DNA from 3 places in the Variovorax sp. GW821-FHT09B01 genome. Region 3 is predicted to be linked to each of the others. Evidence: predicted binding sites of a transcription regulator. Region 3 holds the regulator's gene; each other region holds the start of a gene.

Region 1 (7,763 bases), on a different contig from region 3:
CCACGGTGTCGGCCGGCGAGGGCAGCAGGATCGGCTTGATGAAGCCGAGCCGCACCACCAGGTCCCAGACAATGAACAGGACGACCGGCCCGATGGCCGGCAGCCAGCGCTCCCAGGCGGGCGCCTTCGGTGCCGCGGAGGCGGCGGCGTTGCCCGCGGGCGGCGCCCACGGGGAGGCGGTGGTGCTGCTGTCGGCCATGGCGTCAGGCCTTGTAGAGCAGGCCGTCCACCAGGACCTTCTTCTCGAAGATCCCCTTCTCGGTGAACAGGTCGTAGAACTTCTGGAAGTAGGCGACGTCGCTGGGCTTGAACTCGTTGTAGAGCATGTACGAGGCCAGCGGCACCTCGGCCGTGAGCTTGCCCTCGATGGCGGTGTAGCCCTTCATGTACTGGCGCGCCTCGTCGGGCTGGCTGCGCACCAGTTCCACGCCGCGCGCATAGGCGGCGATGTACTTCTTGGCCGCGTCGGGGTTCTTCTTGAGGAACTCGGTCGTGAGGCTGGCGGCACCGCCGTGCCAGGGCGCCATCGGGTCGCCGAGGATGTAGCGCGCGACCACGCCGGCCTCGAGCACGCGCGTGGTGCCGTTCATGCGGCCCACGGTACCGGTGGGCTCGAGCGTGTAGCAGGCATCGACCTGCCCCGCCACCAGCGCCGCCACGTGCTGGCCGATCGGCAGTTCGCTGACCGACACGCCCTTGGCGCCCGCGCGCTCGAGCATGGTCTTGCACAGCGTGACGTTCTGGATGCCCGGGCCCGAGGCCACCTTCTTGCCCGAGAGCTCGGCCATGGCCTTGATCGGGCTGTCCTTGGCGACGATGAACTCGTCGAGCACGAACTTCGCATTGCTCGGGTTGGTGCAGAAGATCTTGAACAGGCCCGGCTGCGCGATCTCGCCGATCGCGAGGTTGGCCGAGCCGGTGCCGTTGGCGCTGCCGTCGCAGCGGCCCGCGAGCATGGCTTCCATCACCTGCTGCGCGCCCGCGAACTTCTGCGGCTCCACATCGAGCCCCGCCTCCTTGAAGAAGCCGCGCTCGACCGCCGCGAAGAAGGGCAGGCCCGCGGCCACCGGCCAGAAGCCGACGCGGATCTTCGGCGCCGCCTGGGCGCGCACGATCGCCGGCGCGGCGAGCACCGCGAGGCCGGCGGCGCCGGCCTGCAGCAACTGTCGGCGCGAGGCGGTGGAAGGGAGGTCGGAGATGGACATGGAAGACTCCTCGGTCGGGGTTCGAAGACAACAGGGATTCAGGCGGCGCGGCTCGCGAGGTAGGCGCGCCAGCCGCCATGGCGCGTGACCTCTTCGGCGCCGGCCAGCGCATGGCCCTCGCAGATGAAGCCGTGCACCCAGCGGCCGTCGGCCAGCTCGACGCTGCCCAGGCCCAGCGGCGCGGGGATCAGCGCGAGGAAGCCGCCGACCTCGGCCAGCGGCATGTCCCACACCTCGAGCGCGATCGCGGCGCCGCCCTCGGCGCTGCGCTGCAGGCCGGGCTTGGGCGGCACGGTGCCGGGCAGTGCGTACAAGCGGTAGCGCGGCGCGGTCTGGATCGCTTCGCGCAGCACGGCGCCGCGCTCGGTGAGCTGGCCGTTGAGCGGCATGCCGCTGAGGTGCGCGCCGACCACCGCGATCGGCAGCGTCGCGGCCGGCACTGGTGCGAGGCCACGGATCGGCCGCGGCGCTGGCAGCGGCTCGCCGGTCGCGCCCTGCGCGAGGCCGGTGGCGTGGTGGTAGCGCTGGCCCAGCTCGGCCAGCGCGAGGTCGCTGCCGCAGCGGCCGATCAGCGTGATGCCGAAGGGCAGGCCGTCGGACCGCAGGCTGCTGGGCACCGAGAGCGCGGCGTAGTCGAGCAGGTTGACGAAGTTGGTGTAGGCGCCGAGGTTGCGATTGAGCGCCACCGGGTCGGCGCGCATCGCGTCGCGCGTGTAGTGCGTGGGCGCGGTGGGCACCAGCAGCACGTCGATGTCGCGCCACATCGGCTCGGCCTGCTGCGCGAGCGCGCGCAGCCGGGTCTGGGCCTCGAACACGTCGGCGGCGTTGTAGCCGCGGCCCTGCGCGAGGATGCCGCGCACCGGCTCGACGACCTCGGTCTCGTGGCGGTCGAAGAAGGCGCGCACCGCGGCATAGCGCTCGGCCACCAGCGCGCTGTCATAGAGCAGCGCGGCGGCTTCGGCCAGCGGCGCGAAGGGCACGGCGACGGCCGTGCCGCCCAGCGCCTCGAGGCGCCCGCGCGCATCGGCGAAGGCGGCCTCGGCGAGCGTGTCGCCGAAGAAGGCGAGGCGATCGGGCACGCCGAAGCGGAAGGCGGCGGGGAAGGGCCTGGCATCGAGCGCGATGTCGCGCGAATAGGGATCGCGCGCATCGAAGCCGAGCGCGGCCTGCAGCACCTCGGCCGCGAGCGCGACGGTGCGCGCGAAGATCGAGACGCAGTCGACGCTCTGCGCGGCCGGCACCACGCCGGTGGTGCTCAGCAGCCCGCGCGAGGGCTTGAGGCCGACGATGTTGTTGAGGCCCGCGGGCACGCGGCCCGAGCCGGCCGTGTCGGTGCCGAGCGCGAAGTCGGCCTCGCCGGTGGCGACCACGCGGGCCGAGCCCGAGCTCGAGCCGCCGGACACGTAGCGTGCATCGAAGGCATTGCCGACCTCGCCATAGGGCGAGCGCGTGCCGTTGAGGCCGCAGGCGAACTGGTCGAGGTTGGTCTTGCCGAGCAGCGATGCACCGGCGTCGAGCAGCCGCTGCACCACGGCCGCATGGGCGGCCGGCAGGCGGTCGAAGGCCGGGCAGGCGGCGGTGGTGGGCACGCCGGCGACGTCGATGTTGTCCTTGACGGCGAAGCGCAGGCCCGCGAGCGGGGCGGGGGCGGCGGTGGAAGCGGGCGTGGCGTCCCGCGCGTCGTCGTTCTCGCGCGTCAGCGGCTGCGCGAAACGCAGGATCCACGCCGCGGCGGCCGGGTCTTTCTCGTCATGCACCATGATCAGGCATCCAAACTTGTGTACAAGTCGAGATGCAAGCGGCGTGCCAGCGCGCGCGGGCCGCTGCCGACGCGCCTATGGCATCAGCCGCTCAAGTATTTATGTATGGCTCCCTCCCCCGCTGGGGGAGGGTTGGGGTGGGGGCGCCGAGCCTTGCAACAGCGCTGACCGTGTCCACCGCCCGGTGCCCCCATCCCGGCCTTCCCCCAGAGGGGGAAGGAGGAAGACAGGGCGCTCAGCTCTTTTTCGCGTCCCGGTACAGGTTCTCTACCTTCGGCAGATTCGCCTGCAGCTTCGCGATCCGGTCCGGCCCGCTCGGGTGGGTGGAGAGAAAGCTCAGCCCGCCCTGGTTCTTCGAGGCCGTGGCCATCTTGTTCCACAGCGACACCGAGGCCTTCGGGTCGTAGCCGGCGCGCGCCGCGAGTTCCAGGCCGACGAGGTCGGCCTCGGTCTCGTCGCCGCGGCTGAACTTGAGCGTGAGCAACTGGGTGCCCGCGCGCGCGGCAAGGTCGCCGACCTGCCCCAGCCCGAGCAGCTGCGCACCGATCGAGAGCGCGGCGCCGGTGCCCGCGCTCTTGGCCATGCGGGCGCGCGCATGCTCGCGCAGCGCATGGGCCATCTCGTGGCCCATCACCATCGCGACCTCGTCGTCGGTGAGCTTGAGCTGGTCGAGGATGCCGGTGAAGAAGGCAATCTTGCCGCCCGGCAGGCAGAAGGCGTTGATCTGCTTGCTGCCGATCAGGTTGACCTCCCACTTCCATTGCCGCGCGCGGCTGTTCCAGGGCGTGGCGAACGGGATCAGCCGGTTGGCGATGGCGCGCAGCCGCTGCAGCTGCGGATTGCCGTCGCCCGCGAGCGCGTTCTTGGCGCGCGCCTGCTCCAGCAACTCGCCGTACTGCTGGCCGCCCGCGGCCTCGATGCGGTCGGCCGGCACGAGGTTGCGCGCCACCGAGGCATTGCCGACGTCGACCTGCGCGAGCGCCGGCCCGCTCAATGCCGCGCCGGCCGCGGCCAGCAGGAAGGCGCGCCGCGGCTGCCAGGCCGAGGCATGGGAGGGAACCGGGGCAAAGCGATCGCAGCGTGTGCACATATGGGGCCGGATGATAGGAACAAATGAAGACGTCCTGGTGGATGCCCCGGCGGCCGGCAGGCGCGGCGCTCATGGACAATCGCTCCCACATGTCTTCCGTCCCGCCCGCCGAATCCACCGCCGCCGGTTCGCCGCCCTGGCGCGACGCCCTGAAGGTCTACCTCGAACCTGCCACCTTGCGCATGCTGGCGCTGGGCTTCTCGGCCGGGCTGCCGCTGCTGCTGGTGCTGGGCACGCTGAGCTTCCGGCTGCGCGAGGCCGGCATCGACCGCGCCACCATCGGCTACCTGAGCTGGGTCGGCCTGGCCTACGGCTTCAAATGGGTCTGGGCGCCGCTGGTCGACCGGCTGCCGCTGCCGCCGCTGACCACGCTGCTCGGACGCCGGCGCGGCTGGCTGCTGCTGGCGCAGGGGATGGTGATCGCGGGGCTGGTCGGCATGGCGGTCAACGATCCGCGCCAGGGGCTCATGCCGATGATCTGGTGCGCGCTGCTGGTGGCCTTCGGCTCGGCCACGCAGGACATCGCGCTCGACGCCTTCCGCATCGAGTCCGCCGAAACCCGCAAGCAGGCGGCGCTGGCCGCGGCCTACCAGACCGGCTATCGGCTCGCGATGATCTGGGCCGGGGCGGGGGTGCTGTGGGTGGCGGCCTGGGCCGAGGTCGCGCCGGTCGCGGCAGCGGCGGGCGCGGCGGCCGGTGCGGCCTACCAGAACGGCGCCTGGAAGACCGCCTACCTCGTGATGGCCGGCTCCATGTTCGTGGGCGTGCTCACGGTGCTGCTGTCGCCCGAGCCCGCAAAGCGCTCGCTGTCGGCGCCGCGCAATGCCGCCGAATGGCTGCGCGACGTGCTGGTCGAGCCCTTCGCCGACTTCATCCGCCGCTACAAGTGGCAGGCGGTGCTGATCCTGTCGCTGATCGCGATCTACCGCATCAGCGACGTGGTGATGGGCATCATGGCCAACCCCTTCTACGTCGACATGGGCTTCACCAAGGACGAGGTGGCCACGGTCAGCAAGATCTACGGCGTGGTCATGACGCTGGTGGGCGCCTTCGTCGGCGGCGTGCTGTCGATGCGCCTGGGCGTGATGCGGGTGCTGATGCTGGGCGCGGTGCTCAGCGCGGCGAGCAACCTGCTGTTCGCCTGGCTGGCCTCGCGCGGCCACGACCTGACGGCGCTGATCGCCGTGGTCTCGGCCGACAACCTCGCGGGCGGCATCGCCTCGGCGGCCTTCATCGCCTACCTCTCGAGCCTCACGAACATCAGCTACTCGGCCACGCAGTACGCGCTGTTCAGCTCGCTGATGCTGCTGCTGCCGAAGTTCATCGCCGGCTACTCGGGCGTGTTCGTCGACGCCTACGGCTACAGCACCTTCTTCTGCGCCACCGCCCTGCTCGGCGTGCCGGTGCTGGTGCTGGTGGCGCTGGCCTCGCGCACGTTGGCCGCGCGTGCGGACAGCGGGAAATCCTGACCCGGCCCCATAGGAAACCGCCGACACGGCCCCACCCCCGCAACTGGTAGGCTTTGCGCTGCTTTCCCCAGACCCGACCACAAGAACTACTCCTCCAACCGCGTCACCGCCCAGCCACGTCCACACCGTGCCCGCCCGCATTCCCCCCCTCCAGATCAGCGCCTACACGGCCACCTCGGCCGTCGGCGTCGGCAAGGAGCCGCTTGCCGAAGCGCTCGAGCATTCGCGCAGCGGCCTGCGCGCCAACGACTTCGGCCCCGCGCCGCTGCCGACCTGGATCGGCCGCGTCGACGGCCTCGAAGAGCTCCGCCTGCCCGAGGCCTTCGCGCGCTGGGACTGCCGCAACAACCGGCTGGCCTGGCTCGGCCTGCAGGCCGACGGCTTCCTCGAGGCGGTGGCCGCGGCGCGCCGGCGCCATGGCGCGGCGCGCATCGCGCTGATCCTCGGCACCTCGACCTCGAGCATCGGCGAGACCGAGCTGGCCTACACCCAGCTCGACGCCGACGGCCATTTCCCGCCCGCGCAGCGCCGCCCGGCGGTGCACACGCCGCATTCGCTCGCGATGTTCGTGCAGGAAGTGCTGGGCCTCGAGGGGCCGAGCGAGACCATCTCCACCGCCTGCTCGTCGAGCGCCAAGGTGTTCGCCTCGGCCGAGCGGCTGATCCGCCTGGGCCTGGTCGACGCGGCCGTGGTCGGCGGCGTCGACACGCTGTGCGGCAGCGTGCTGTTCGGCTTCAACTCGCTCGAGCTGGTGTCGGGCGGGCCCTGCCGGCCCTTCGATCCGGACCGCGACGGCATCAGCCTGGGCGAGGCCGCGGGCTTCGCGCTGCTCGAGCGCGCCGACGCGGCTTCCGCCACCGGATTGCAGCTGCTGGGCTACGGCGAGGCCAGCGACGCGCACCACATGTCGACACCGCATCCCGAGGGCCTGGGCGCCGAGCGCGCGCTCGACGAGGCACTGGCGCGCGCCGGCCTCGCGCCCGAGGCGATCGACTACATCAACATGCACGGCACCGCGAGCCAGAAGAACGACGAGGTCGAGGGCGCGCTGGTGGCACGGCGCTTCCCGGCGCGCACGCATGCGAGTTCGACCAAGGGCTTCACGGGCCACACGCTGGGCGCCGCGGGCATCGTCGAGGCGGTGATCAGCCTGCTGGCGATCGAGCGCGGCCTGATGCCGGGCACGGTCAATTCGGCCGCGCTGGACCCGGGCTTCGGCCCGCAGATCCGGCTCGCGCCGGCGCACGGCGAGGTGCGCTACGCGCTCTCCAATTCCTTCGGCTTCGGCGGCAACAACTGCGCGCTGGTGTTCGGCAAGGCGATGGGCGCATGAGCACCACACCGACGATCTACATCGAGGGGCCCGCCTTCTGGGCCCCCACCCTGCCCGGCTGGGAGGCTGCGCGCGCGGCCTTCCGCGGCGAGGGTGCGCTCACCGATCCGCCCGCGAAGCGCCCCGCGCCGCAGGTGCTGGCCCCGGCCGAGCGCCGCCGCGCGCCCGACACCGTGGCGCTGGCGCTCGAGGTGGCGGCCGCCGCCATCGCCGGCTCGGGCCGGCAGGCCGCCGACCTGCCCTGCGTGTTCGTCTCGGCGCACGGCGACCTGTCGATCAACGACTACATGTGCAGCACGCTCGCCACCGATCCGTCGGTGCTGTCGCCCACGCGCTTCCACAACTCGGTGCACAACGCCGCCGTGGGCTACTGGACCATCGGCACCGGCTGCATGGCCGCGAGCAATTCGATCTCGGCCTACGACAGCAGCTTCGGCGCTGCCCTGCTCGAAGCCGCGGCGCAGTGCGCGGCCGACCGCGAGGCGGTGCTGCTGGTGGGCTACGACGCGCCCGCCTCCGGCCCGCTGGCGGCCGTGACGGGCAGCCAGGGCCAGCTCGCGCTGGCGCTGGTGCTGGCGCCCGAGCCCACCGAACGCACGGTGGCGGCGCTCGACTGGTCGCTGGCTAGCGACGGCGCGGCCGGCACGGCGCCCACGTCCGAGGCGGCGAAAACGCTCGCGCAGGTCAACCCGATGGCACAGGCGCTCGGGCTGTTCGAGGCGCTGGCGCGGCTCGACGGCCGGACCGATGCGCCGGTGACGCTGCCGCTCTCCCCCACCCTCTCGCTGAGACTGCTGCTGCGGCCCGGCGGGCATTGACGGAAAACCCCGAATGAAGCCGACCGCCCCTCGTTACGACGCAGTGATCATGGGTGGCGGTCTGGCAGGGCTCACGCTCGCTCTGCAA
Region 2 (7,763 bases), on a different contig from region 3:
GAGGCCCAAGTCTTGCTGGAAATGCATGAACACACGGCCAGGCCCGACGACCTCTATATGCTGTGCTCCGACGGGCTCAGCGAAATGGTCCCAGACGCCCAGCTTTTCACGCTTCTGACGAGACAAGACGGTGGTATTGAGTCCAAGGTATCACTTTTGGCAAACATCGCCAACGAAAATGGCGGACGGGATAACATTTCTGTCATCCTGGCCCGGGCCAGCCTGCCACGCGCGGCGGCCTGACGCAGGCGATGGGGCGGCGGATGCATCCGCCGCGTCGTCGTCGGCCCCGCGACAATTGCAATCAGGGAGTCGGCAGTGCCGAGAATGAGTATCTCGATCGATGGTGTCGTCATTCGGGAAGTGACGCTCGCGAAGGACCGTACCACCCTCGGGCGGCGCGCCTACAACGACATCGTGGTCGACAATCTCGCGGTGAGCGGCGAGCATGCCGTTCTGACCCTGCGCGGTGGCGATGTCCAAATTGAAGACCTCAACAGCACCAACGGCACCTACGTCAATGCAGTGGCCGTGCAGAAGCGGACGCTCAAGGACAACGATGTCATCGAGGTCGGCGGCTGCCGCATCCACTACCGCGCGCGCAGCGTCGCGCCCGCGGCCGGCACGCCGGTCCAGGTCGTCGTCGGCACCGAGTCTTCCGCCCCCATTCCGCTGTCCGCCGCGCCCACCGAATCGGGCGCGCTGGTCGAGCTTGGGGTGCCGGTGCTGCGCGTGCTGGCCGGCGAGAACGCCGGGCACGACCTGCCGCTGCAGAAGGTCGTCACCACCGTCGGCAAGCCCGGCGTCGCCGTCGCGGTGGTCACGCGCCGCCGCCAGGGCTACGTGGCGGCGAGCGTCATGGGCGCCGTTCTGCTCAACGGCGAGCCGCTGGGTGTCGAGGCCGTCGCGCTGCACGAGCGCGACCTGCTCGAGCTCGGCACCCTGCGCCTGCAGTTCGCACGGGTCTGAGCCGCGGGTCTTCCGTCGGCGAACCGGCCCCGATTCCGACCCCGGTTCCGGTCGATCATGAGTGCATTGCGGCGCCATTGGGCGCGCATCGCCGTCACCCTGCTGCCCGTGTTGCTGGCGCTGGCGCATGCCACCGGACTCTGGCACGCCGGCATGCTCGAGCGCCTCGACCACCTGATCTACGACGTGCGCCTGCGCGCCACCATGCCGGGTACCTTCGATCCGCGCATCGTGATCGTCGACGTCGACGACGCGAGCCTCGCGCGCCAGGGGCAATGGCCGTGGCCGCGCGACAAGGTGGCGCGGCTCGCGACCGAGCTGCTGTCGCACCAGCAGGCCAAGGTCGTGGGCTTCGACGTCATGTTCGTCGAGCCCGACCGCAGCTCGGGCATCGACCGGCTGCGCGAGCTGGCGGACGGCCCGCTGCGCGGCATCCCGGGGCTCGCCGGCGAGGTCGAGAAACTCGCGCCCTCGCTCGACAACGATGCCGTGCTGGCGCGCACGCTCGCCGGTCGGCCCGTGGCGCTCGGCTACTACTTCACGCAGGCCGAAACGCCGCGCGCCCGCGGCGCCTTGCCCGCCGCGCCGCTGTGGCCCGCCGACGCGCTGCCCGCGAAGCAGGGCTACACCACCCACTGGAACGGCTTCGGCGCCAGCCTGCCGGTGCTCGCGCAGGCCGCGCCCAGCGGGGGCTTTCTCAACACTCTGGTCGGCGAGAGCGATGACGGCGTGATCCGCAGCGTGCCGCTGATCGCGCGCTACGACGGCGACCGGGCCCGGCCCGGCTACTACGAGTCGCTCGCGCTGGCCGTCTACCGGCTCGCCAACGGCTCGCCGCCGGTGGTACCCGCACTGGTGCCCGACAGTCCGGTCGCGCAGCTCGAGTCGCTGCGCATCGGCGAACTGCGCGTGCCGGTCGATCGCAACGCCAGCGTGCAGGTGCCGTTCCGCGGCCCGGGCGGAAGCCGCGGCGGCTCGTTCCGCTACGTGGCCGCCGCCGACGTGCTCGAGGGCCGGCTCGCGCCCGAGGAGCTGAAGGACAAGATCGTGCTCGTCGGCGCCACCGCGCCGGGCCTGCAGGATCTGCGCGCCACGCCCGCGGCACCTTCCTTCGCCGGCGTCGAGGTGCATGCCAACATCGTCTCGGCGCTGCTCGACGACCGCCTGCTCGCCGTGCCCGACTACGCGCCCGGCTACGAGGTGCTGACCGTGTTCATCGCCGGCATCGCGCTGGCCATCGGCCTGTCGCTGCTGCCCGCGCTGCGCGCCGTGGCCTTCATGCTGGCCGTGGCCGCGCTGCTGGTCGGGCTCAACACCTGGCTCTACGTCGCCCACGGCCTGGTGCTGCCGCTGGCCTCGACGCTGGCCATGGTCGCGCTCGCCTTCCTGCTCAACATGAGCTGGGGCTACCTGGTCGAGTCGCGCGCGCGCCGCGGCCTCGTGCAGCTGTTCGGCACCTACGTGCCGCCGCAGCTCGTCGACGAGATGCTGGAGCGCCCCGGTCACTACAGCATGCGCGCCGAGAGCAAGACCATGACCGTCATGTTCTGCGACATGCGCGACTTCACGCGCTTCTCGGAGCAGATGTCGCCGGCCGAGCTGCAGGCCTTCCTCAACACCGTGTTCAGCCGCCTCACCGACGTCATCACCGCGCACCGCGGCACCGTCGACAAGTACATGGGCGATTGCGTCATGGCCTTCTGGGGCGCGCCGCTCGAGACGCCCGACCACGCCAGCCTCGCCGTCAATGCCGCGCTCGACATGGCCGAGGCCGTGCAGGACCTCAACCGCATCCACCGCTCCATCGGCCGGCCCGAGATCAGCATCGGCATCGGCCTCAACAGCGGCGTCATGAGCGTGGGCGACATGGGATCGGCCGCGCGGCGCAGCTACACCGTGGTCGGCGACGCGGTCAACCTGGCCTCGCGCCTCGAGGGCCTCAGTGGCCACTACGGCGTCGAGATAGTCGCCAGCGGTGGCACGCGCGAGTTCGCGCCGGCCTATGTCTGGCAGGAGCTCGACAGCGTGTTCGTCAAGGGCCGAGCCCAGGCCGTCGCCGTGTTCACGCCGCTGGCCGTCGCCCTGGACGAAGCCGACGTCGTCGCCGTGCGCGAGGCGCACCGGCTCGAACGCTGGGCCGAGGTGCTGGCCGCCTACCGGCGCCAAGACTGGGCCTTGGGCCGAAACTTGCTGGACCCCCTCCTCGTGGCCGATGCCAAAAAAGTCCTTTACCAGCTCTACGCGCAGAGATTAGCCTCGATGGCGTTGCGTCCCCACGACCCGTCGTGGGACGGTGCGACCCGGTTCGAAACCAAATGACAGACACAGACAAGGGGTCTCTCACAATGCAGGTTCGTGTGCTGGGTTGCTCGGGCGCCATCGCCAAAGACTGCCGCACCACCTCTTTCCTGGTCGATACCGACCTGCTCGTCGATGCCGGCACCGGCGTCGGCGATCTCACCCTCGAAGAAATGGCCGGCGTCGACGACATGGTGCTCACGCACTGCCATCTCGACCACATTGCCGCCCTGCCCCTGATGCTCGACGCCGTCGGCGGCCGTCGCACCCGGCCGCTGCGCGTGCATGCGCTGCGCGCCACCATCGAGGCGCTGCGCGCCCATGTCTTCAACAACATCATCTGGCCCGATTTCGAGAGCATCCCGAGTCCCGAGGCGCCCTTCGTCACCTTCCACGACATCGCCGTCGGCCAGACCCTGCTGCTCGGCAGCGCCACGCCCAAGCGCATCGAGGTGCTGCCGGCCGTGCACACCGTGCCCGCCTGCGGCTTCGCCGTGAGCCGTGCCGACGGCGGTGCCCATTGGGTCTTCAGCGGCGACACCGAGCGCAACGCGCCGTTCTGGGACCGCGTCAACGCGCTCGAGGTCGCGATGCTCGTCATCGAGACCGCCTTCAGCAACCGCGAACAAGCCTTGGCGGAACGCAGCCTGCACCTGTCGCCCACCATGCTGGCCGACGAGCTGGCTCACATCGAGCCCGGCAAGGACTACCCGATCTACATCACCCACACCAAGCCGGCCGAAACCGAGGAGATCATGAGCCAGATCGAATCGCTGGCCGGCCGGCAGGTCCCGGGGCTCGCGCAGCGGGACATCCGCTGGCTCAAGGCGGACGGCATCCTGACCTTCTGAGCCCGGCCGCGCGGCCGGGATGGCATGACAAATTTGTCACCATGTGTCGCATCTTGATACATCTTCTGTCACACGCAGTAACGCCAATGTGGTCAGGGGTGACGCGTTAGGTCGCTGACGGGGCGGCAAAACGGGTGGCACGGATGCTGCGGAAGGTTCCACGCTCCGGGGGGAGGACTCCCGGGAGTGACAACCAACCCAACCAACCTGGAGTTAGTGAAATGAACCGTCGTTCCATCGCACGCAATGTGCAGAAGGGTTTCACCCTTATTGAATTGATGATCGTTGTGGCGATCATTGGTATCTTGGCGGCTGTGGCGCTGCCGGCTTATCAGGACTACGTGACCCGTGGTCAAGTGACCGAGGCCGTGACCCTTGGCGGTGGCCTGAAGCAGCCGCTGGCCGAGTACGGCGCGGACAAGAATGCTTGGCCCACGCTGCTCGTCTCGCCAATGGCAACGCCTTCCGCAGGGCAGCTGAATGCGAACCTCATCGGTAAGTACAGCACCGTTGCCGATTCGATCAGTGGTGCCTATCCCGCAGGTACGATTACCGTTGGCATGACGGCGGGTAAGGCCAGCGGTGGCACCCTGACGTTTGTAACGGCCAATGGTGGCAGCACCTGGGCTTGTGGCACTGCATCGGTTGATGGCGTGGCTGGTACTTCCTCCATCGAAGTCAAATACCTGCCGAACGCTTGCAAGCCCTGATAAAAGATTTGAATTCTTTGATCAAAAGCGAGCCCGAAAGGGCTTGCTTTTTTTTTGCTTTACTGGCGTAAGTGCAAATAACCTTGGACTGCAAGAATCAAAATGAAGAGATGGGAGTGTAGATGAAGGCGCTATGTCAATGGGTAAAAAGCCACCAATTTTTTGCGGCAACAATAATGTTGCCGCTGTTAAGCGTTGCACTTTATTGGCAGGTTTTGGGTTTTGAGTACGTCTGGGACGACAACCTGCTCTTTTTAGACAAGTCAGCGCTTTTAAATGATGCTCTCAGCTGGAGGTTGCTTGCAGAACCAGTGCTCCCAGGTACAAGCTACCTCAGACCCTTAGTGTTCTTGACTTTATATGCCGAATTCCATATTTTTGGTCAAAAGCCGCTGGTGTCGCATGTAATTAATCTCTTGATTTATACGTGCAATGTATGGCTCGTATTTTATGTTTGCAGACAGCTCTTGATGCAATTGAGGCGGCAACATTGCACATCACTAGCTTTTTTAGCTGGCGTTGTTTATGCAGTTCATCCGGCGCTCGTGGAGACGACAGCTTGGGTTGCGGGTCGATTCGACTTGATGTCAACATTCTTCATTCTGGCGGCGATTGCGATTTATACCTATAAACCCGGCTCTCCGAGTTTGCCGCGTTCGATTTTCGCAGTCACTTTGATGGCGGGAGCCCTTTTAAGCAAGGAGTTGGGCGCAGTCTTGCCCATGGTGCTGTTGTGCATTTGGCTCGCGATCCAAGGGAAAGGGCGTTCGTGGATGGGGCGCAACGGTCTTGCCAAGGAAGTGCTCATTCAAAATCGGTACCTGTTGCTGTTGTCGGCCGTGATTTTTGGGGCATATGTTATTTTGCGCAAAAATTCCGCAGGAGGGATATATCACAGCACCATGTCGGTCGAATATATTCGCGACGTAATAATTCAAGGATTGACTCCACTCGAAGCGCTGAAGTTTTATGCTGTGAAGATTTTCTTTCCATTCAGTTCGATCAACCCTTTGCATCCCGCCTACGAGCTGAAACCACATGGCATTCCGGAGATGGTAGCGAGCGTTCTTGTCGTCGGCGCGCTACTTTTTCTGTCCCTTCAGTGTTTAAGGAACAAAAGCCCGGCTGCATGGGTTTTTGGGGCCGGAATGTTTTGTCTGCTTCCTGTACTTCACTTCATTCCTTTGAGCACAGGAGGAAATATTGGGCACGAAAGATTTCTGACGGCGCCATTGGCATTCTTTTGCATTTCGATGGTGTTGGTGGACTATAAGTCGCTGATCGAATTCACCGGCTTGAGAGGTCAATTTGCAAATCGATGGCTTTTGGTTGCCGCGACGGGATGGATTTTTATAGCTCTCCTCACAACGTATACAGTCCTGCCCATATGGTCTTCCGATCTTCGGCTTTGGAATTGGGCGTATCATAAACATCCCAATTTTTTCTTTGCTCAATACAATTACATGTATGGAGCGCTCAAGGCAGGTCGAGCCGATCTGGTGGAAAAAGAAATTAATTTCGTGAGGGAAAGGGACGGAGGGCTAGATGTTCCCGATCAAATTATCTATGCAAACCTGTTGCTGCGAAAAGGGGATCCCGAAAGCCTTGATTATCTTCGAGGGATAATGTTCGCTCTTCCAAAATTCCATGAAATGAAAGATGGAGAACGAAAAGTACTCGGCATGCCTGTCCCAAAAATTGGCATTGCAGGTGTATACGGAGATTATGCGCTTGGGCTGATGATGTTTAAGGGCGATGCCGTCTCTGCACTTAAATATAGCAAGATCGCTGAGTGGTATTTGGCTGAAAGTGAAAAAATTGCCTTATTTTACCCGAGAGTGGCAATTCTTCTTGCGCTTGGACGAGACAGGGATGCTCAAGATCTTTTCGATAGCTTGGAGCCACTGTTTTATTCAAAAAAAGAGCGGCTTAAAAAAGACCCTGCATTGATTCTCGAAAAATATTGCAAGGCCTCTTCTGGCGAGGATGCTTCCAGATGCCGCGACCTTATAGAAAAGGCGAAAAAAATGGCGGAAAAAAGCGCAGGCGCTGAGATTCCATGATGAGTTTTATTGTCAAGAATAAGCTGAGCGCTGTCGGTTGGCAGATTACGTACTCATCTGTTTTCTTGGCGGTTGTTTATTTCTTTGTGTTTTTATTGTGGTATCCCCACCCACTAGAGAAAACGGCCGAGGTTGTAAAAGTTTTTGGCGTTTTGGCGCTGGTGAATTTGGTGCTCGGGCCAGCGCTTACGTTTGTTTTGTATAAAGAGGATAAGAAAAAGCTGGTTATTGATTTGTTGGTGATGTTTTTATTGCAATTGATTGCGTGCGCATATGGAGTATTTGTTCTTGCCCAAGGTCGGCCGCAGTGGCTCGTGTTCGTGGTCGACGACTTCGAAGTTGTACGCCCAGTAGATGTCGATCTTAAAGGGCACGACAGGCTCAACGCCGAGATGGTGGCTTCCTTTTTTCATGGCCCCAAGGTGGTCGCAGCTGTGTACTCCGGTGATCAAGAAATTCGGCTAAAGCAAAAGCAAGACGAGTTGATTTTGGGAAAAAGCTTTGCTAAAGAATTAGAGGCCTATCAAGTGCTTGCGACCCAAGCAGCCAAGATAAGAGAAAAAGCGCGCAAGCTTGTTGACTTGGAGCAGTTCAACCCAAAGCAGGATGTAGCGGCCACCCGAATGAAGTGGGCTGCAGCAACCGGATGGTTACCGCTCAAGGGTAATCAGAGGGATATGGTGATTCTTCTCAATAAAGAGGGCGCGGTCATCACCATAGCCGATCTTAGACCTTGGAATTGATCAAGGTTGTAATGATTACTGCGACCGATATACCGACGAAAATTCCGGCTCCGACTTCGATGCAGCTATGGCCCATTCGCTCACGCAACGGCGTGGTTCCAGTCGAAGGGTTATCCAGCTTGTTGAGGA
Region 3 (7,763 bases):
GAGCAGCGCGGCGCGCGCCGCGACGTCCTGTGGATCGCGGTGGACGGCGGGCAGCGCCTGCGCGAAGCGCGCCATCGCATCGAGCGCCAGCGTCTCGGCCAGCGGCGAACGCTCCATCGAATAGAGGCCCTCGAGGCAATGCGCGAGTCCGTTCATGCCGGTGGCGCACATCAGCGCCGCGGGGATCTCGAGGTTGGCGCGCGGGTCGATCAGCACCAGCCGCGCGGCGAGCTGCACATCGGTGAACAACAGCTTGGCGCCGTCGTCGCCGCGCACCCCGAGCGACGCCGTGACTTCGGCGCCGGAGGCGGTCTGCGGAATGGCCACGATCGGCAGCTTCGGCGCGAGGAGGCGCGGCGCCACCAGCGAATCGGGCGGCGTGAAGCGCACCGCGTGGTCGGCGAGCGCACCGCCCTCCGCCATCAGCAGCGCGATCGCCTTGGCCGTGTCGGAGGCGCTGCCGCCGCCGACGGCGACGAAGCCGTCGACACCCTCGGCCAGCGCGCGCGCGGCCAGTTGCTCGACCAGCGCCACGCTCGAATGCGCGGGCACCGGGTCGGCCAGCAGATGCGGCAGGTCGCCCAGCGCCGCGAGGCTGCGCGCGAACAGGGCCGAGCGCTGCGTGCGCGCGCCGCCCAGCACCAGCGGCCGCGCGATGCCCAGCGCATCGAGCTCGGCGCGCAGGCCGTCGATGGCGCCTTCGCGCATCACCAGCCGCGTGGCGACGCCGCGGTGGACGAAGGAGGCGGGCAAGGCGTTCATTCGGCGGAAGCTGAGGCGAAGTCGAAGGCCGTCACCATGCGCTGCTCGGCGATGCGCCAGCCCTGGCCCGGATCGCGGCGGAAGACGGTGGTCGTCAGGTTGAAGCGCAGCGGCCCGGCGATGCGCGGCGGCGCGCCGTCGGGCTGCGCTGCGGCGGGATGGCGGTAGGCCGTCATGTAGGCCTCGACCTCAGCCGATGTGCCGTCCTGCGCGCTCACATGGGCATTGGTGAGCACATGGCGCGTCTCGACATCGGCGGCGCGCGCTTCGAGCGCGGCGCGCACGGCCGGCTTGCCCTCGAGCCACCGGCCCTGGCGCAGCCAGCGGCAGTCGTCGGCGAACAGCGCGAGCATCGCGTCGTAGTCGCGCCGGTCGAGCGCATGGAAGAAGCGGTGCAGCGCCTGCGTCAGCTCGGGCAGCAGGCGCGCGGCGTCGGGAATGGAAACATCGGCGGTCATGTGGCGGACGAGTCTAGGAGTCGGCTTGCCCGCTGACACACCCTGTTCGACAATCCAAGGTTTGCGATTTGGAAACCTTGAACCGGGTCGAACGACGTGGATCGCCTTCGCTGCCTTCAGATATTCACCGAGGTCGCGCGCTGCGGAAGCTTCGCGCGCGCAGCCATGCAGCTCTCGGTGTCGCGCGCCACCATCACCAAGCACGTGGCCTGGCTCGAAGCCTCGATGGGCGCGCAGTTGCTCAAGCGCACCTCCAAGCAGGTGGCATTGACCGAGGCCGGCGCGCGCGTGCTCGACTCGGGGCGCGACCTGCTGGAGCGCTACGAGGCGATCGAGGGCGAGGTGCGCGATGCCGTGCAGCTGCCGCGCGGTGCGATCCGCGTGGGCACGCCGCCCTCGTTCGGCGCCTACCACCTGATGCGCGTGGTGGCGCAGTTCACCCACCGCTACCCGGACATCGAGGTGACGGTGGTCCATGACGACGGCCGCTCCGACCTGGTGGCCGAGGCGCTCGATCTCTCGATCCGCATCGCGCCCTCGCTCGAGGACGCGAGCTACGTCGCGCAGTCGCTGCTGAAGGCGCCGCAGGTGGTGGTGGCGTCGCCGGCCTACCTGAAGGCCTACGGCCGGCCCGCCACGCCGGCCGACCTGGCGCGCCACAACTGCCTGGTGCACATCATCAAGTCGGGCTCGGGCGTGTGGAAGTTCGCCGGCAACCCGCCGCAGGAGGTGCGCGTGCGCGGCACCGTGCGCGCCAACATGGGCGATGCGATCAAGCAGTGCGCGCTGCTGGGCATCGGCATCTCGCTGCACCCACACTACATGGTGTCGGAGGAACTGAAGGCCGGCACGCTCGAGGCCCTGCTGCCCGGCGCGGTGCCCGAGGAGCTCGACATCCACGTGGTGTTCTCGACCCGGCGCAACATGCCCAGCCGCGTGCGCCACCTGCTGGAGTTCCTGCGCGAATGGTCGCGCCATCCGCCCGACTGGGCCTTGCCGGCCACCACCGCGGCGCGCGGCACCGCGGGTCGTTGAACGGTCGCCCTCAGGCCTCTTCGGCGACGAAGGGATTGCGCAGGCAGCCGAGGCCCGAGATCTCCACCTCGACGACATCGCCGGCCTTCAGGTGCGGCGACTTGCCGTCGGTGCCCATCCAGATCACGTCGCCCGGGTACAGCGTGAGATGCCGCGTCATCGCGCTGATGAAGGTCGCGATGCCGAACAGCATCTCGCCGGTGCGGAACTGCGTCTTCACCTCGCCGTTGACGCGCACCGTGGTGCGGGCCGCTTCCAGGTCGAAATCGGTTTCGATCCACGGCCCCATCGGCTTGAAGGTGTCGCAGTTCTTGGCGCGCCAGAAGGTGCGGTCCGAGGCCTGCCAGAGCCGCTCGCTCACGTCGTTGCCGATGGTGTAGCCCAGCACGCACGACAGCGCGTCGGCCTCGCTCAGGTGGCGGGCCTTCTGGCCGATCACCACGACCAGCTCGCCCTCGTACTCCACCTGCTTCGCGTTGGACGGAATGACGACGGCTGCCTCGTGAGGAACCAGCGCGTTGACCGCGCGGTAGCCGATGTCGGCCTTCTCGGGGATCGCGAGCGTCTGGCCGCTTTGCTCGGCGTATTCCTTGATGTGGCGCACGTAGTTGAGCCCCGCCGCATAGAAGGTGCGCGGCAGCAGCGGCACCTCGATCCGCACGTCGGCCAGGCGATGCACGGCGCCCGTGAAGTCGTGGCCGCCGAAGGGGCTGCCGTTCACCGCGCGGACGCGGTCGTCCTCCAGCACGCCGTAGCTGCTGGCGGCCGCGCCGGGCGCGGTGTAGTGGATCCATTTCATGCGCGTGCTCCTGTCGGTGGTGTTCGGGCCCCCTGCTCGCAGAGGCACCACAGCATGACAGGCCGAGGTTTGCGGAACGGAAACCGACGGTTTGCGAAAGCCGCCCAAACCGCCTAGAGCAGGCTCTCGGGCGTCAGCGGCGCCAGCAGTTCGAGCATGGTGCGGTCCCAGAAGCCCGAGTCGGGCTCCTCGCTCAGCACCGTGGTCTTGCCGGCCTCCTCGCTGACCCACTCCAGGCGCGAGTCGCTGCCTTCGGCGAAGCGCAGCCTGTAGGCGCCCTGCTGCTTGAGCACCTCGAGCAGCTTCAGCGCCTGCTGCGCCATCTCGGGGCTGCGGATGAACAGGCCGATCTCGGTGTTGTGGACCTCGGAGCGCGGGTCGAAATTCATCGAGCCGACGAACAGGATGCGCTGGTCGATCACCGCCGACTTGGCATGCAGCCGGCCGACCGAGGTGCCGAACAGGCCCAGCCGCACGCTGCGGCGGGTGCGGTTGGTGCTGAGTTCGTAGAGCTCGGCGCCCAGGCGCAGCATCTCGGGCCGGTAGCGGCGGTAGGCGGTGTGCACCAGCGGCTCGTCGGTGGCGGCGAGCGAGTTGGTCACCACGCTGATCTTCACCTGGCGCCGGCGGATCTCGTTCATCACCTCGAGCCCCGCGGCGCCCGGGATCAGGTAGGGCGAGACGATGGTGACCTCGCTGCGCGCGCGGCGCATCTGCTCGACCACGTTGTAGCGCACGCTGTCGACGTCGAGCAGCGGCACGCCGCCGTACGAGGCGGTCTTGCCGATCACGCGGTCGGGCGAATCGGCATAGGCCTCGGCCGTGGTCCAGATCAGGCCTAGCCGGCCGGCGTCGAGGTCCTCGGCGATCGGGCCGTAGCCCAGCAGGTCGTTGGGCGCGGGCTTCGGCGGCGGCGGCGTGGTGTCGGGGCCGGTGGCGGCCTCGAAGCGGCGTCGCAGTTCATCGTTCGGCAGCGTGCTCGCCACCACCGACTCGACGGGCCGCACGTAGGGGCTGTTCCAGTACTGGTCGAACAGGCTGCCCAGGCGCGGGATCAGCGCGCCGGTCACGAAGGTGTCGAGGTCGATGAAGTTCTCGCCCGCGGTGCGCCGGAAGTACTGGTTGCCGATGTTGCGCCCGCCCGCCACGGCCATCGCGCCGTCGGCGATGAACAGCTTGTTGTGCATGCGCCGGTTGACGCGGCTGAAGTCGAACAGCGAGGCCGTGAAGCGCGCGAGCAGGCTGCCGCGGCCGGCCGGGAAGGGGTTGAACAGGCGCAGCTCGACATTGGGCGTGGCCGCGAAGCCGCGCAGCAGCTCGTCCTCGCCCGCGGTGTAGAGGTCGTCCATCAGCACGCGCACCCGCACGCCGCGCTGCGCGGCATCGCGCAGGGTGCGCAGCAGGTAGCGGCCGGTCTCGTCGTTCTCGATCTGGTAGTACTGGACGTCGAGCGTGCGCTGGGCCCGGCGCGCGAGCTGGATGCGGGTGTCGAAGGCGAAGTCGCCGCCGGGCATGAGGCGAAAGCCGCTGAGGTCGGGGTCGGGCTGCGCGGCCAGCGCGATGCGCCCGAGCGCGGTGTCCTTCGACACGGCGATGGCCTTGGTGGGGGCGCGCGGAGCCTCGTCGGGCAAGGTGGCGCAACCGGCGGCCAGCAGCGCGGCCGCGATGGCGAACACCCGGAGCCCACAGCGCGACAGCAGGCGTCGGGCCATCGGCGGCTTTCTACAGGGCCTTGCGCAGGTTGGCGGGCGCAATGCGCAGCGCCTCGCGGTACTTGGCGACGGTGCGGCGCGCGCACTCGATGCCCTGCTCCTTGAGCATCTCGGAGATCTGGCTGTCCGACAGCGGCTTCTTCACGCTCTCCGAACCGACGAACTGCTTGATCAGCGCGCGCACCGCGGTGCTCGAGGCATTGCCGCCGGTCTCGGTGCCCAGCGCCGAGCCGAAGAAGTACTTGAGCTCGACCGTGCCGAAGGGCGTCGACATGTACTTCGCGGTGGTCACGCGCGAGATGGTGGACTCGTGCAACCCGAGCTCGTCGGCGATCTCGCGCAGCACCAGCGGGCGCATCGCGAGTTCGCCGTGCACGAAGTAGCTCTTCTGCCGCTCGACGATGGCGTTGCTCACGCGCAGGATGGTGTCGAAGCGCTGCTGGATGTTCTTGATGAACCAGCGCGCCTCCTGCAGCCGTTGCGACAGCGCCTGGCTGCCCTCGCCCTTGTGCGACTTGAGCGCGCCGGCATAGATGTCGTGCACGCGCAGCCGCGGCATCACCTCGGGGTTGAGCATGACGCGGAACTTCACGTTGGTGCCGCGGCCGGTCTTGGTGACGATCACGTCGGGAATGACGATGTTGCGCTCGACGTCGACGAAGCGGCGGCCCGGCTTGGGTTCGAGCCGCGCGATGATCTGCAGCGCCGAGCGCACCAGCTCCTCGTTGGTTCGCGTGAGCGTGGCCAGGCGCTTGAAGTCGCGCCGCGCGAGCAGCTCCATCGGCTGCTTGCAGATGGCGAGCGCGGTCTTGCGCACCAGCTCTTCTTCCTCGGTCTCGTCCTCGTCAGCCAGCGCGCGCAGCTGGATCGCGAGGCATTCGCCGAGGTCGCGCGCGCCCACGCCCGCGGGCTCCAGGCTCTGCAGCAGGCCCAGCGCGACCTGGAAGTGGTGCACCAGCTCGTCGAACTGGTCGTTGTCGTCGCCCGCGAGGCCCGAGGCCAGCGCCGGCAGCGAATCCTCGAGGTAGCCGTCGTCGTTGAGCGACTCGATCAGGAAGCGCAGCGCGGCGCTGTCGTTCTCGTTGAGCCGCAGGCTCAACGCCTGGCGGTGCAGGAAGGATTGCAGCGATTCCTGGCTGCGCGCGAGCTCGGTGGCATCGGCGCGCTCGTCGTCGCCGGTGCTGCTGTTGTTGCGCGCGGGCGCGTCGCTGCCCCATTCGCTGTCGTCGGGCGCCATGTCGACGGTGCCGTCGCCTTCCCAGTCGGGCTCGCGCTCGGGCGAGTCGAGGGCCGGCTCGGCCTCGGACGACGAGGTGGTCTCGGTGGACGTGGTCGAAGTCGAAGGCGCGGCGCTCGCGTAGTCGCTCTCGGCTTCGCGCTCGGTGTCCTCGCGCGGCGCGGGCGTGTCGGCGGCGTCGAGGCCGAACTCCTCGCGCGCGGCTTCCTCGGCGGTGCGCTCGAGGAAGGGGTTCTCGTCGAGCATCTGCTCGACCTCCTGGCTCAGTTCGAGCGTGGAGAGCTGCAGCAGCCGGATCGACTGCTGCAGCTGAGGCGTCAGCGCGAGATGCTGCGAAACGCGCAGCGACAAGCCTTGTTTCATGCCCTCAGGAAATGACTTGCACGAGGGTCATCACATCCGGAAGTGCTCGCCCAGGTAGACCCGGCGCACTTCGGCGTTGTCGACGATCTCCGAGGGCGTGCCCTGTGCCAGCACATGGCCGTCGCTGATGATGAAGGCGTGGTCGCAGATGCCCAGCGTCTCGCGCACGTTGTGGTCGGTGATGAGCACGCCGATGCCGCGTTCCTTCAGGAAGCTGATGATGCGCTGGATCTCGATCACCGCGATCGGGTCGATGCCGGCGAAGGGTTCGTCGAGCAGGATGAAGCGCGGCTGGGTGGCCAGCGCGCGCGCGATCTCGACGCGGCGGCGTTCGCCGCCCGACAGCGCGAGCGCGGGCGAATCGCGCAGGTGGTCGACACGCAGGTCGGCCAGCAGCTCCGACAGGCGCTCTTCCATGCGCTGCTTCGACAGCGCCTGCGGCCGGCCGTTGGCATCGGGCTCGCGCTGCAGCTCGAGCACCGCGCGCACGTTCTCCTCGACCGTGAGCTTGCGGAAGATCGAGGCTTCCTGCGGCAGGTAGCTCAGGCCCATGCGCGCGCGGCGGTGGATCGGCATGTGGGCGATCGGCTCGCCGTCGATGGAGATCTCGCCCGCGTCGGCGCGCACCAGCCCGACGATCATGTAGAACGAGGTGGTCTTGCCGGCGCCGTTGGGCCCGAGCAGTCCGACCACTTCGCCCTTCTGCACGTCGAGCGAGACGTCCTTGACCACCTTGCGGCTGCCATAGCTCTTTTGCAGGCCGCGCGCGACGAGGCGGCTGCCCGGCACGCCGTTGGCTTCCTGGGTTCCGGCGGCTTCGATCACTTGCGTTCTTCCCCTTCGCCGCTCAGCGTGGTGGTGGAGCGCAGTCCGGCGCCCGGTGCCGGCGTGGGCGCCGGGGCCGCGGGACGGCGCGTGGCCGGCGCCGAGGCGCCGGGCGCACCCGGTGCGGCGGGCGCGGCCGACTTCGGCGTGAGGATGGCCTTGACGCGGCCACCGCCACCTGGCGCCGACACGCCGGCGTTGGGCGGCACGGTCGAGCCGTTGACGGTGTAGGTGTCGTTGCTCTGGTCGTAGACGATCAGCGCGCCGCTGCTCTCGTCGTTGGGCGTGGCGCCGACCAGGCGGCGCATGACGGCGCGGCGGATGAACTTGACGTTGTCGGCGCGGCTGTCGTACTCGATGACCTCGGACTCGCCCTCGATCCACTCGTCGCCGTTGCCGTTGCGCTTCTGCTTGTAGTAGGCGAGCTTGCCGGGCGCCGCGGTGACCACGCCGTACTGGTAGCCCTCGGGGTCCTGGCGCACGTCGATGCGCGCGCCGCGGATGATGATGGTGCCCTTGGTGACCACCACGTTGCCGGTGAAGACGCTGGTCTGCTTGAGATCGTCGTAGCG

The links. Region 3 encodes sigma-54, which starts transcription at its own class of promoters, with help from an activator protein. Its sites were predicted from a motif close to TGGCANGNAANCTGCTTT; they were not measured.
Region 1: the regulator sigma-54 is predicted to act here: its motif matches at 2,997-3,014, upstream of atzF (allophanate hydrolase).
Region 2: the regulator sigma-54 is predicted to act here: its motif matches at 4,254-4,271, upstream of AC07RV_RS16005 (pilin).

The regions. Positions count from the first base shown of each region.
Region 1 covers NZ_JBWKPQ010000011.1:188,218-195,980, reverse strand. The annotation lists gene AC07RV_RS27260 (ABC transporter permease) at 1-199, opposite strand, end outside; gene AC07RV_RS27255 (ABC transporter substrate-binding protein) at 204-1,205, opposite strand; gene atzF (allophanate hydrolase) at 1,244-2,965, opposite strand; gene AC07RV_RS27245 (M48 family metallopeptidase) at 3,201-4,055, opposite strand; gene AC07RV_RS27240 (AmpG family muropeptide MFS transporter) at 4,145-5,524, shown strand; gene AC07RV_RS27235 (beta-ketoacyl-[acyl-carrier-protein] synthase family protein) at 5,652-6,857, shown strand; gene AC07RV_RS27230 (beta-ketoacyl synthase chain length factor) at 6,854-7,675, shown strand; gene AC07RV_RS27225 (NAD(P)/FAD-dependent oxidoreductase) at 7,689-7,763, shown strand, end outside.
Region 2 covers NZ_JBWKPQ010000004.1:317,092-324,854, forward strand. The annotation lists gene AC07RV_RS15985 (Stp1/IreP family PP2C-type Ser/Thr phosphatase) at 1-243, shown strand, start outside; gene AC07RV_RS15990 (FHA domain-containing protein) at 319-969, shown strand; gene AC07RV_RS15995 (CHASE2 domain-containing protein) at 1,027-3,288, shown strand; gene AC07RV_RS16000 (3',5'-cyclic-nucleotide phosphodiesterase) at 3,315-4,118, shown strand; gene AC07RV_RS16005 (pilin) at 4,340-4,828, shown strand; gene AC07RV_RS16010 (glycosyltransferase family protein) at 4,951-6,891, shown strand; gene tfpZ (TfpX/TfpZ family type IV pilin accessory protein) at 6,888-7,634, shown strand; gene AC07RV_RS16020 (divergent PAP2 family protein) at 7,618-7,763, opposite strand, start outside.
Region 3 covers NZ_JBWKPQ010000022.1:91,893-99,655, forward strand. The annotation lists gene AC07RV_RS36770 (iron-containing alcohol dehydrogenase family protein) at 1-762, opposite strand, end outside; gene AC07RV_RS36775 (nuclear transport factor 2 family protein) at 759-1,220, opposite strand; gene AC07RV_RS36780 (LysR family transcriptional regulator) at 1,317-2,255, shown strand; gene AC07RV_RS36785 (fumarylacetoacetate hydrolase family protein) at 2,266-3,054, opposite strand; gene AC07RV_RS36790 (phospholipase D family protein) at 3,168-4,766, opposite strand; gene AC07RV_RS36795 (RNA polymerase factor sigma-54) at 4,777-6,366, opposite strand; gene lptB (LPS export ABC transporter ATP-binding protein) at 6,397-7,191, opposite strand; gene lptA (lipopolysaccharide transport periplasmic protein LptA) at 7,188-7,763, opposite strand, start outside.